Regions from separate parts of the Mesorhizobium sp. M1169 genome, predicted to be linked through region 1. Evidence: predicted binding sites of a transcription regulator. Region 1 holds the regulator's gene; the other holds the start of a gene.
The links. Region 1 encodes LexA, which represses DNA repair genes until DNA is damaged. Its sites were predicted from a motif close to TGTTCNNNNTGTGTTCNG; they were not measured.

Region 1 (6,188 bases):
GGTCAGCGAGAGCGGTATCTTTTCGCACGACGATTGCCGCCGGCTGGAGCAGAGCGGAATTGCGACTTTCCTGGTCGGCGAGAGCCTGATGCGCCAGCAGGACGTGGCCGCGGCAACGCGCCTGCTGTTGACGGGCAAGGCGCCGGCAGAGGCCGTTTGAGGATGGCGGCCACCCTCACCCATCTTGGCGCGCAGGGCGAAGCCAACATGGTCGATGTCGGCGACAAGGCTGTGACGGTGCGCACGGCAGTCGCAGAAGGCTTTGTCGCGATGCGGCCCGAGACGCTGGACATGATCCTCGCCGGCGACGCCAAGAAGGGCGACGTGCTGGGCACCGCGCGCATTGCCGGCATCATGGCGGCCAAGAAGACGCATGAACTGATCCCGCTTTGCCATCCGCTGCTGCTGACCAGGATATCTGTCGATATCGAGGCGGACGCCGCGCTGCCCGGCCTGAAGGTGACAGCATTGACCCGCGTCACCGGTAAGACCGGCGTTGAGATGGAGGCTCTGAGTGCCGTCTCGGTCGCTTGCCTGACCATCTACGACATGGCCAAGGCGGTCGACCGCGCCATGGTCATCTCCGGCATAAGGCTGGTTGAAAAGACCGGCGGCAAATCCGGCGACTACAAGATCACCGGAGACGGGGCCACCGAGGCAGGCCGATAATGGTGCTGGTCCCAGTTGCCGAGGCGCTCGAGCGCCTGCTGGACGGCGCAGCAGCGCTGCCGGGCGAACGCGTCGCACTGCTGGATGCCGCCGACCGCGTGCTGGCGGAGCCGGTTGTGGCGCTCCGCACCCAGCCGCCGTTCAACGCCTCCGCCATGGACGGCTATGCCGTGCGGGCGGCCGATATCGCGTCCGTACCGGCAAGGCTTTCGGTGGTCGGCATGGCGCCGGCCGGACGCGGCTTTGCCGGAACGGTGCAGCAGCGGCAGGCCGTGCGCATCTTTACCGGCGCGCCGCTTCCCGAAGGCGCCGACACTATCGTCATCCAGGAGAACGTCCGCGATCTCGGTGGCGGCAGGGTCGAAGTGACGGAACGGACGGTGCAGGGGCGCAACATCCGCCGCCTCGGGCTCGATTTCGCCAAGGGCGATGTCCTGCTGCCCAAAGGCCGCCTGCTCGACCCGGCGGCCTTGTCGCTGGCGGCATCGGCCAATCACCCCGAGGTGCGCGTGGTCAAACGGCCGCTGGTCGCCATCATCGCCACCGGCGACGAATTACTGCCGCCGGGCAGCGATCTTGGCCCCGACCAGATCATCTCCTCCAACGCCTATGGTGTCGCCGCTGCCGCACAGTCGGTCGGTGCGCGCGCGCTCGACCTTGGCATCGCGCCGGACCGCAGGGAGGCGATCGCTGCGCTGGTTGAAAAGGCCGTGAAGGCTGGCGCGAACGTCATCGTCACGCTGGGCGGTGCCTCGGTCGGTGACCACGACTTCGTCCATGAGGTGCTGACCGGGCAAGGCATGACGCTCGATTTCTGGAAGATCGCCATGCGGCCGGGCAAGCCACTGATGTTCGGGCGGCTGGGAGACATTCGCTGCATCGGCCTGCCCGGCAATCCGGTGGCAAGCCTGGTCTGCACTCAGCTCTTCCTGAAGCCGCTGCTGGCGCGGCTCGGCGGCCGCGCCTTTCAGCAGGATATACGTCGGGCACGGCTCGGTGCCGCCATGCCGGCCAACGATCTCAGGCAAGATTATGTGCGGGCTGTTGTCATTGATGACGCCGGTACGCTCGTGGCGACGCCGTTCGGCATCCAGGACTCCTCGATGCTGAAAATGCTGGCCGATGCCGACGGGCTGATCGTTCGCGCGCCGTTCGCGCCTGCCGCGGCGGCGGGCTCCCCCTGCGACGTACTGATGCTACGCTGAACCTGCCTCACTCCGAAATCAAGGTCCGGGTCAGCGGATGGTCTGGATCGGCCAAACCGTCGATGATGTTGAAATGATGCCGGTCAGGCTCGACCACCGAGCTGGTCGCGGTACCCAGGCCGATCCAGATGTTGGCCAGCAACGCGCTCTGACGCAGGAATTCAGCGCGCTCGCCGCCGCCGGCCCAGCAGGTCAGGCGGGCCTTGTCCATCGGGCGCAGCAGCACCGGGCTTTCGGCCTGCGCCTCGGCCTCATCGATCGCCAGCGTCTCGTTCATGCCGGTGCGCATGATCGGGCGCAAATCGTGCACCCCCGAGATCGACACTACATGACGAACGCGCCGGACGACTTCGGGCGCCAGCGGCGTCGTCGCCGTAACCATCCGGCTAACAAGATGGCCGCCGGCCGAGTGCCCGGTCAGCATCAGCGGCCCTGCAACGATCGCCGCCGCCTTGCCGATCGCCGCGCCGACTTCCTTGACGATGCCGCCAATGCGTATCTGCGGACAGAGCGTGTAGGACGGCATCGCCACCGCATAGCCGCGATCAACAGGGCCAGCGGCAAGATGCGACCAGAAATTCTTGTCGAATTCCATCCAGTAGCCGCCATGAACGAACACCACGAGTCCCTTGGGCTTGATGGCCGGCAGGAAAAGATCGAGCCGGTTGCGTGGATTGTCGCCATAGGCCATGTCGAGCCGCGCCCTGCCCTCGGTCGAAAGCACGTCGCGGAAAACCCGCGCGGGCTCGATCCAGGCCGCCGGCCAGCGATCGCTGCCGGCTATGTTGGCGCTGTTGGCATAGGCGTTGTCCCAATCGGCAATGTGACGTTCGAACACCCTGCGCCCTCCCTGGCATATGGCCCTGCAGCGTAGCCGTAAGCATCGCGCGGCGCGTCGTCGCCAGCCTCACGATTCCAGCTCTCGCATCAATCTCAAGTGACAGCTGCTTTGATGGCGAAGCGCGCATCCTTCCACGCACCGGTGTGCAGGATGTCCTCAAGCACTTTGGCGGCCTGCCAGACATCGGCATAGCCGACATAGAGCGGGGTGAAGCCGAAGCGCATGGTCGATGGCGCGCGAAAATCGCCGATCACGCCACGTTCGATCAGCGCGCGCATGACCTGGTAGCCATGCTCATGCATGAATGAAATCTGGCTGCCGCGTTTTTCCCCATCGCGCGTGCTTTCGAGCGTGAGCCCGTAAGTGCCGCACTTTGCCTCGACAAGCTCGATGAACAGATCCGCCAGCGCGATGCTCTTCTTGCGCACCGCCGTCATGTCGACATCGTTCCAGATGTCGAGCGCGCCCTTCAGCGTGCGCATCGACAGGACCGGCTGTGTGCCGCACAGAAACCGGCGGATGCCGGTGCCGGCCGCATAGCCTGGCTCGAAGGCGAAGGGCCGTGCATGGCCCCACCAGCCGGTGAGCGGCTGCTGGATGTCGGAAAGATGCCGCTCAGCCGCATAGATGAAGGCAGGCGCGCCCGGGCCGCCATTCAGATATTTGTAGGTGCAGCCAACGGCAAAATCGGCGTTTGCCTTGTCGAGTTCGACTGGCATCGCGCCGGCGGTGTGGCAGAGATCCCAGACGATCATCGCCCCGGCTTCCTGAGCCCTGCGCGTCAGCGCCGGCATGTCGCGCAGTTCGCCCGACTTATAGTTGACGTGGTTGACCAGCACCACAGCGGTGCGTTCGTCGATCAGCTCTTCGATGGTCGGCGCGTCGACCCCCGAGAGGCGCAGCAGCGTATCTTTTCGCGTCGAAACCACACCCTCGGCCATGTAGAGGTCCGTCGGAAAACTATCGCCCTCGGCGACGATGACCTGCCGCTCCGGTCGCATGGCCATGGCGGCGTGCAGCAGCTTGTAGATGTTGACCGATGTCGTGTCGCAGACCACCGTCTGGCCGGCCGCGGCACCGATCAGGCGCCCGAGCTGGTCGCCAAGTTCAAGCGGCATGTTGAACCAGCCGGCCGTGTTCCATGCGCGGATGAGATCATGCGACCATTCTTCGGTCGCGGCCTTGTGCAGTTCATCGAAAGCGGCACGTGAAGCAGCTCCTAGCGAATTGCCGTCGAGATAGATCACTCCTTGCGGCAACACAAAGCGGTCGCGCATCGCGCGCAGCGGATCCGCGGCATCCATCGCCTTTATGGCCACGAGATCGGGAATTCCTGTCATGATTTGTCTGCTCCCCCAAGATCCAACGCAACGCCGGACACGCATCGACTGTTCTTCCATTACCTGGTTGCGCGCAGCAAGGCTCCACCGGCGAGAAGCAGCCTGACCAGGCGGTGGAAACTGGGACTTAACCCGAGGTTGGCGTTTTGAGTTCGTTTCGTTCACGGTGCATCGACCAAACCGCACAGTCGATAAGGGTTCAATTCCGTGCCTTTTACCGACCGACGGCCGATGCCAGCGCCGCCTTCTAGGAGGCCAGAAGGGCGCAAACGAAAGCAGAATCAAGGCGATGAGGCTCGCGGCGGTGAAAATGCGGTACGCCGGTAGGGGACGTCGTTTGTTTCCCGAGCCTTAACGCATTCATTAAACTTTAAACAGTTGCGGAACACAACTGGAACAGATAGTGTTTGTTCTGGGTTTGTTTTTCTGATTCTGTTGGGGGTCGCTATGCTGACACGCAAACAACACGAACTGCTTATGTTCATCCACGAAAGGTTGAAGGAAAGCGGTATCCCGCCTTCATTCGACGAGATGAAGGAAGCGCTCGACCTGGCTTCCAAATCCGGAATCCACCGGCTGATTACGGCGCTGGAGGAGCGCGGCTTCATTCGCCGTTTGCCCAACCGGGCCCGTGCGCTGGAGGTGCTACGCCTGCCTGACTCGATCGCCCCCGGCCTCAATGCGGCACGCAAGTTCTCGCCGAGTGTCATCCAGGGCAGTCTTGGGCAAGGCGCCCCTCGGCAAGGCAAGCCGACATCGTCGCGCGTGCCCGCAGCCGGAAATGACGACGATGTCGTCGCCGCCGTTTCGATCCCGGTGATGGGCCGCATCGCTGCCGGTGTGCCGATCGACGCCATCCAGCACCAGACGCATTCGATTTCGGTGCCGCCGGATATGATCATGGGCGGCGAGCATTATGCGCTTGAGGTCAAAGGCGATTCGATGATCGAGGCCGGCATTTTCGACGGCGACACGGTGATCATCCGCAATGCCGATACGGCGAGCCCCGGTGAGATCGTGGTGGCACTGGTCGACGAGGAGGAAGCGACGCTGAAGCGGTTCCGCCGCAAGGGCGCCTCGATCGCCCTGGAAGCCGCCAATCCGGCCTACGAGACGCGCATCTTCGGACCAGACAGGGTCAAGGTGCAGGGCAAGCTCGTCGGACTGATCCGCCGCTACTGAGCTCCGCCCTTGGCGCCGGCTTTGGGGTTGTCGGCCCGGCGGTATGGCGGCAGGCCCCGTGCCGCGCGTGAAAATTTCCGCTGCACGTGCCAGGGCCGGTATGATTTTTCGACGGCGAAGCGGATCTCGGCGCGTGTTGCCGCTTGTGGATCGAAATAGACGGCGGCACTTCCCGCGCGCGCCAGTTGCCGTTTGGTGACGACGAGGACCAGCCGGTCGTAGTAGCAGGGGTTATGGGCGGTGGCGTCGTCGATGACGATCAAGCTGGCAAAGGCGCAGGCTGGCCGCGCAGTATCGCGGTCCTTGGCTTGCGCGATGATCGCGCCGGATGGATGCCTGGCAAGGCAGAGGCCGTCCGTGCAAATGAACGGCATGCCCGGCGGTAGGTCGGCCGGATCGGCAATGTCGAATTGCGGGTCGTTCTTTCCAGGTGTTTCCGGCGCGACGATAGCCTCTGATGTGAGCGCGCGTTTCCAGTTGTCGATGGTGAACTCATTCGGGCGTGCCCGGTTGACCGCGAGTTCACCGCTGCCGATCGGCAGCGCGACCAGCCGTGCGTCCTCCGAGACCAATACGTCGGGTATGCGTGTCTGCGTTGTCGTCAGCAAGCCGGCGAGCGCAAAAGGAAGTGCCGCCAGCCGCAACCACGTCGTCGCCATGCTGGCAATGACGAGGGCGATCGTCACCAGAAGGACGGATCTCAGCGAAATCAGCCCGACCGCATCGATCGGCGAGCGCTCCGAGATCCACCCGGACAGGGCGATCATCGCCGTCAGCCCCTTGCCCATGACATAGAGAAAAGGGCCATCCGCACCGAACGGCATCGCCAGCGCGCTGAGAACGGCGAAGGGCATGACGACCAGTGACACGATGGGCATGATGGCCAGATTGGCGAACAGGCTGAGCGGCGCCACGCGCTGGAAATGCCATATGGCGAAAAGCGCCGTGGCG
Region 2 (6,188 bases), on a different contig from region 1:
CCAGCAGATGGGTATCGACGTCAAGCGCGTGCGCGTAAAAGTGTTCGTCTTCGTCGGCATCGGCGCGGCAATCGCCGGCACCTTCTCGGTGATGATCAACTTCACCTGGTGGCCGACGGCGGGCGACGGCTATCTGCTGCCGGTGCTGGCATCGGTGTTCGTCGGCGGCACCCCGACCTGGGGCGGCATCGGTACCGTCGTCGGAGGCGCCATCGGCGCGGTCACGGTCTCGTTCATCCAGACCGGCGTCGTCGCGGCAGGCCTGAGCGGCTTCTACGTCCAGTTCTTCAACGGCCTGATCATCATCCTGTCGCTGCTCGGCCACAAGTGGAACCAGGCGCGGTATCGCTAGCGCCCGGCGGCCTCACACCCCGGTGACAAACCCGTCCAGCACGCGTTTCTGGCCGGCTTTGTCGAAGTCGATGGTCAGCTTGTTGCCTTCGATGGCCGAGATGTTGCCGTTGCCGAATTTCTGGTGGAAGACGCGGTCGCCGACGCTGAAGGGGGACGGCGTGTCGGCGACGGATTTGGCGACCAGCTCGCCGTCGATGGTGCGCCCCTTGACCGAGGTGCGGCCGGCGCCGTAGCCGGAGTCGGTTTCGCCATAGCCGATGCGCTCGACCTGGTGACCGGAGCGCGTGCCCCAATTGCGGTCGGTCGCCTCGGTGCGGTTGGCCTGAGCACGCTGCCAGCCCGGTGTCGCATAGGTGCTGGAGAAAGCGCCGGATTTTTCGGCGCCGTTATTGCCGCCGATGTTGTCGAAGCGCGATGCCCCATAAGGGTTCTGCCTGCCTGCACCTTGGCCTCCACGACCGGAGGCGAACGAGCCGCCGCCATAGGCATTGCCGTAGCCGCCGTAGGAGTTGCCGCTCTCGGAAACTTCGACATGGGCTTCCGGCAGCTCGTCAAGGAAGCGCGACGGGATGGTCGATTGCCAGAGGCCGTGGATGCGGCGGTTGGAGACGAACCAGATGTGCAGGTTCTTCTTGGCGCGGGTCAGGCCGACATAGGCGAGGCGGCGTTCCTCCTCCAGCCCTGAGCGGCCGCCCTCGTCGAGCGAGCGTTGATGCGGGAACAGGCCTTCTTCCCAGCCGGGCAGGAACACGGTTTCGAATTCGAGGCCCTTGGCCGAATGCAGCGTCATGATGTTGACGGCGTCGAGCTCGGCGTTCTGCTCGGCGTCCATCACCAGCGCGACATGTTCGAGGAAGGAGCGCAGCGATTCGTACTCCTCCATGGAGCGGATCAGTTCTTTTAAGTTCTCGAGCCGGCCGGGCGCTTCGATCGAACGGTCGTTCTTCCACATGTCGGTGTAGCCGCTCTCCTCCAGAATGGTCTCGGCGAGCTCGGTGTGCGGGGTGGTTTCCAGCGCCTTCTGCCAGCGCTCAAAATTGGCCGCGACCTCACGAAGTGCGGCGCGTGGCTTCGGCTTCAGCTCGTCGCTCTCGGCGAGTTTTGCCGCCGCCTCCAGCATCGGGATGCGCAGCGCCCGTGCGGTGTCGTGGATCTGGCGGATGGTGGCCTCGCCCAAGCCGCGCTTCGGCACGTTGACGATGCGCTCGAAGGCGAGGTCGTCGGCGCCTTGTGCGACGACGCGGAAGAAGGCCAACGCATCGCGGATTTCGAGGCGCTCGTAGAAGCGCGGGCCGCCGATGACGCGGTAGTTGAGGCCGAGCGTGACGAAGCGGTCCTCGAATTCGCGCATCTGGAAGGACGCGCGGACGAGGATCGCCATGTCGTTGAGATTGTGCTTCTGGCGCTGATAAGCCTCGATGGTCTCGCCGACGGCGCGGGCCTCCTCTTCGGAATCCCAGGCGGCGTGGACATGCACCTTCTCGTCGTCCTCGGCGATCTTTTCGGTGAACAGCGTCTTGCCGAAGCGGCCCTCATTGTGGGCGATGAGGTGGGAGGCGGTGCCGAGGATGTGCGCGGTCGAGCGATAGTTGCGCTCCAGCCGGATGATGGTGGCGCCGGGAAAATCCTTGTCGAAGCGCAGGATGTTGTCGACCTCGGCGCCGCGCCAGCCATAGATCGACTGGTCGTCGTCGCCGACGCAGCAGATATTTACGGTGGACAGGCGCGGGCTTCCCTCCCCCTTGAGGGGAGGGTGGCCGGGCGAAGCCCGGTCGGGTGGGGTCCGTGCGGCAGTGCTTGACCTACCGGCGGCAGTGCTCGACGCTCTAGCGGTGCCTTCTGCGGCAACCCCCTCCGCCCGCTTCGCGGGCACCTCCCCCTCAAGGGGGGAGGATTGCGGCCGCTGTGCCAGCAGCCGCAGCCACATGTACTGGGCGGTGTTGGTGTCCTGGTATTCGTCGACGAGGATGTAGCGGAAGCGCTTGTGGTATTCCTTCAGCACGTCCGGATTGGCGCGGAAGATGCGGATCGGATGGCACAGGAGATCGCCGAAGTCGCAAGCGTTCAGCGTTTTCAGCCGCTCCTGATAGGCCTTGTAGAGCTCGCGGCCCTTGCCGTTGGCGAAGGCACGGGCATCGCCCTCGGGGATGTCGGCGGGGCCAAGGCCCTTGTTCTTCCAGCCGTCGATCATCTGGGCGAACTGCTTGGCCGGCCAGCGCTTGTCGTCCAGCCCTTCGGCCTGGATAAGCTGCTTGATCAGGCGCACGACATCATCCGTGTCGAGAATGGTGAAGTCGGATTTGAGCCCGGCCAGCTCGGCATGTCTGCGCAGCAGCTTCACTCCAATCGAGTGGAAGGTGCCGAGCCACGGCATGCCCTCGACATTGCCTTCACCGATCAACAGGCCGATGCGCTGCTTCATCTCGCGCGCCGCCTTGTTGGTGAAGGTGACGGCGAGGATCTGCGAGGGGAAAGCCTTGCCGGTGGCAAGGATGTGGGCGATGCGGGTGGTCAGGACGCGCGTTTTGCCGGTGCCGGCGCCGGCCAGCACCAGCACCGGGCCTTCGGTGGTTTCCACCGCCAGCCGCTGCTCGGGGTTGAGGCCGTTGAGATAATCGGGCGCGTTGTTCTGGTTGCTGCGGGCAGCCATGGCGCGCGCGGCAATGCCCGACGGGGCCGCGGGCCGCGCGTTCGGTTCGTCAAAAAAGGGCATGTCTTCCGAAAAGCCGGACATCTCCCCCCGAATGTAGTGATTCGGCAGCGAAAGGCCAGAAGTGTCTCCGTTTTGTTCTCTGTCCAGTCGGTAGACTCACAATCTGAATGGGTCCGCTAACCAAAACGCCGGGCTTGCTGAGGGTCGGCACCGTAAAACGCCGAGCTTGCTTGACAGGGGAAGCGGGCCGGAGAAAGTTGCGTGGGGGCAGGAGCGCAATGCCGGGTTGCCCATGGACGCGTCGCGGAGCGCACCAGTCGAAGGAGCACCGTCTTGGCTGTGGTCATTACCTCCCTGATCCTTTTCCTCATCGGCCTGGCGGTTGGCGGCGGCGGCATCTGGCTCGTGACGCTGGGCGGCAGCTGGTACTACGTCATCGTCGGTCTAGCTTTCCTTGTCGCGGCCTGGCTGCTCTACAGGCGCAGATCCACGGCGCTGTGGCTCTACGCGGCGATCGTGCTCGGCACGCTCGCCTGGGCGGTCTGGGAGATTGGCTTCGACTGGTGGGAGCTCGGCCCGCGCGGCGGCATCATCGTGCTTGTCGCGCTATGGCTGTTGACGCCATGGGCGCGGCGCGGGCTTACCGGTCCCGACGGACGCGCGCCGCTTATCCTCGCCGTGCTGGCATCGCTAGCCGTCGCCGGCTATTCGATGACGACCGATCCAAAGGATATTGCGGGTGAACTCAACACCGACAAGGTGACGCCGACGGCCGATCTTGGCGGCAACGTGCCGGCTGGCGAATGGCACTATTACGGTCGCACGCAATATGGCCAGCGCTATTCGCCGCTCGACCAGATCACCGCTGAAAACGTTGCCAATCTGCAGCCGGCCTGGACCTACCGCACCGGCGACGTGAAAGGGCCCGACGACATCGGCGAGACGACCTATCAGGTGACGCCGCTAAAAATCGCCGACACGCTCTACATCTGCACGCCGCATAATTTCGCCATCGCCATCGATGCCGCGAGCGGCAAGGAGAAATGGCGGTTCGATCCGCAGGTCAAGCTCAACAAGGACCGCCAGCACCAGACCTGCCGCGGCGTGTCCTATTATGCCGATGCCAAGGTCGCCGCCGGCCAGCCCTGTGCCACACGCATCTACCTGCCGACATCCGACGCCCGGCTGATCGCGCTCGATGCGGCGAATGGCCAGGTCTGCCCGACTTTCGCCGAAGGCGGCACGCTGAACCTGCTCGCCAACATGCCATATCCGAAGCCGGGCTATTATTATTCGACCTCGGCGCCGCTGATCGTCGCCAACAAGATCATCGTCGGCGGCGCGGTCAACGACAATTATTCGACGCAGGAGCCGTCCGGGGTCATCCGTGCCTACGATGCCGACACCGGCGCGCTGTTGTGGAATTGGGATTCCGGCAATCCGGACCAGACGACGCCGCTGCCGCCGGACCAGACCTACACCAACAACTCGCCCAACATGTGGTCGACGGCAAGCGCCGACGAGAAGCTCGGCCTGCTTTATGTGCCGCTCGGCAACAAGACGCCGGACCAGCTCGGCGCCGGGCGCAGCGCCAATGACGAGAAATTCTCCTCGTCGATCACCGCGCTCGATCTCAACAGCGGACAATTGCGCTGGGTGCGGCAGACCGTGCACCACGATCTCTGGGACATGGACGTGCCGGCGCAGCCGACGCTGGTCGACATCACCACGGAAAGTGGCGTGGTGCCGGCGCTGGTCGGGCCGACCAAGCAGGGCGACCTCTATGTGCTCGACCGGCGCAGCGGCGAGCCGATCGTTCCGGTCAAGGAAGTGCCGGCACCGGGCGGCGCGATCGAGGGCGACCATACCTCGCCGACGCAGCCGGTCTCGGATCTCAGCTTCAGTCCGAAACCGCTGACCGGTGCCGACATGTGGGGCATTACCATGTTCGACCAGCTGGCCTGCCGGATCGAGCTCCGGAAGTTGCGCTATGAGGGCCGCTACACGCCGCCGTCGCTGCAAGGCTCACTGATCTATCCCGGCAATTTCGGCACCTTCAACTGGGGCGGCGTGGCAGTCGATCCGGTCCGGCAGGTGATGTTCGGCATGCCGACATACCTGGCGTTCATCTCCAAGCTGGTGCCGCGCGCCGACGTGCCGCCGCCCGGTGACACCAAGGGCAGCGAACAAGGCCTGAACCGCAATGACGGTGCGCCTTACGCAGTGATATTGAAGCCGTTCCTGTCGCCGCTCGGCATTCCCTGCCAGGCGCCGCCCTGGGGCTATGTGGCGGGTGCCGACCTTCGGACCGGCAAGATCGTCTACAAGCATCGCAACGGCACCGTCTACGACATGACGCCGCTGCCGCTGCCGTTCAAGGTCGGCGTGCCCGGCATTGGCGGGCCGATGATCACTGCCGGCGGCGTCGCCTTCCTCGGTGCGGCGGTCGACGACTATGTGCGCGCCTATGACCTGACGACCGGCAAACAGCTCTGGCAGGCGCGGCTGCCGGCCGGCGGGCAGTCGACACCGATGACCTACACGGTAGCCGACGGACGCCAGTTGGTCGTCATCGTTGCCGGCGGCCACGGCTCGGTCGGTACCAAGCCGGGCGACTATGTGATGGCCTATACGCTGCCGAAATAGAGAAGTTCCTTCAGAGCCCGAGATGCCCTTTCAGGTCGGGTACCGATGCAAGTACCTCACTGGTCAGCTGCGGGCCGGCGGCTGTCTCGGCCTGCTGGACCAGCATCGTGCCGGCCTGGCTGATCTGAGCGAGCGTGAGGCCTGATGGCTTGAGTATGGCGACGCCGTTGATCAGCGCGCCGGTCTTTTCGCCGAGAGCGCCGCCGAGCGCGCCCTCCAGCGAGGACAGGAGGCCACCACCGGAAGCCGCGCCGGGAGCCATGACATCATATTGCTTGGCCAGGGCGTCGGCTCCCGGGATTTTGGCAAAGAAGCTGGACAGAGTCGTGCCTTCCGCCTCGTGTTCGAGCACCGAGAAAATCGTGCCGGCGACCTTTTCCGTCAAAGCCTGGTTGAGACCGGATTTCTGGGAGACGGTGTTGATGATGTCCTGAACGTCCATGACCTTTCCTCAGGCTTTGGTGTTTGCGGGCGGGTGCCGGTTGGCGCGGATCTTGATCAACGATCGTTTGAAGGCGGTGAAGGCAGTGAACCG

Region 2: NKH41_RS10075 (ATP-dependent helicase) is a predicted target of LexA. The motif match lies at 3,130-3,147, and genes of this name have one in related genera.

What each region holds. Positions count from the first base shown of each region.
Region 1 covers NZ_JAMYME010000045.1:26,066-32,253, forward strand. The annotation lists gene trpC (indole-3-glycerol phosphate synthase TrpC) at 1-160, shown strand, start outside; gene moaC (cyclic pyranopterin monophosphate synthase MoaC) at 163-669, shown strand; gene NKH41_RS28905 (molybdopterin molybdotransferase MoeA) at 669-1,874, shown strand; gene NKH41_RS28910 (hormone-sensitive lipase) at 1,882-2,712, opposite strand; gene kynU (kynureninase) at 2,808-4,055, opposite strand; gene lexA (transcriptional repressor LexA) at 4,503-5,237, shown strand; gene NKH41_RS28925 (ComEC/Rec2 family competence protein) at 5,231-6,188, opposite strand, start outside.
Region 2 covers NZ_JAMYME010000007.1:122,518-128,705, reverse strand. The annotation lists gene NKH41_RS10080 (ABC transporter permease) at 1-352, shown strand, start outside; gene NKH41_RS10075 (ATP-dependent helicase) at 365-3,088, opposite strand; gene NKH41_RS10070 (glucose/quinate/shikimate family membrane-bound PQQ-dependent dehydrogenase) at 3,341-5,653, shown strand; gene NKH41_RS10065 (hypothetical protein) at 5,664-6,095, opposite strand; gene NKH41_RS10060 (hypothetical protein) at 6,105-6,188, opposite strand, start outside.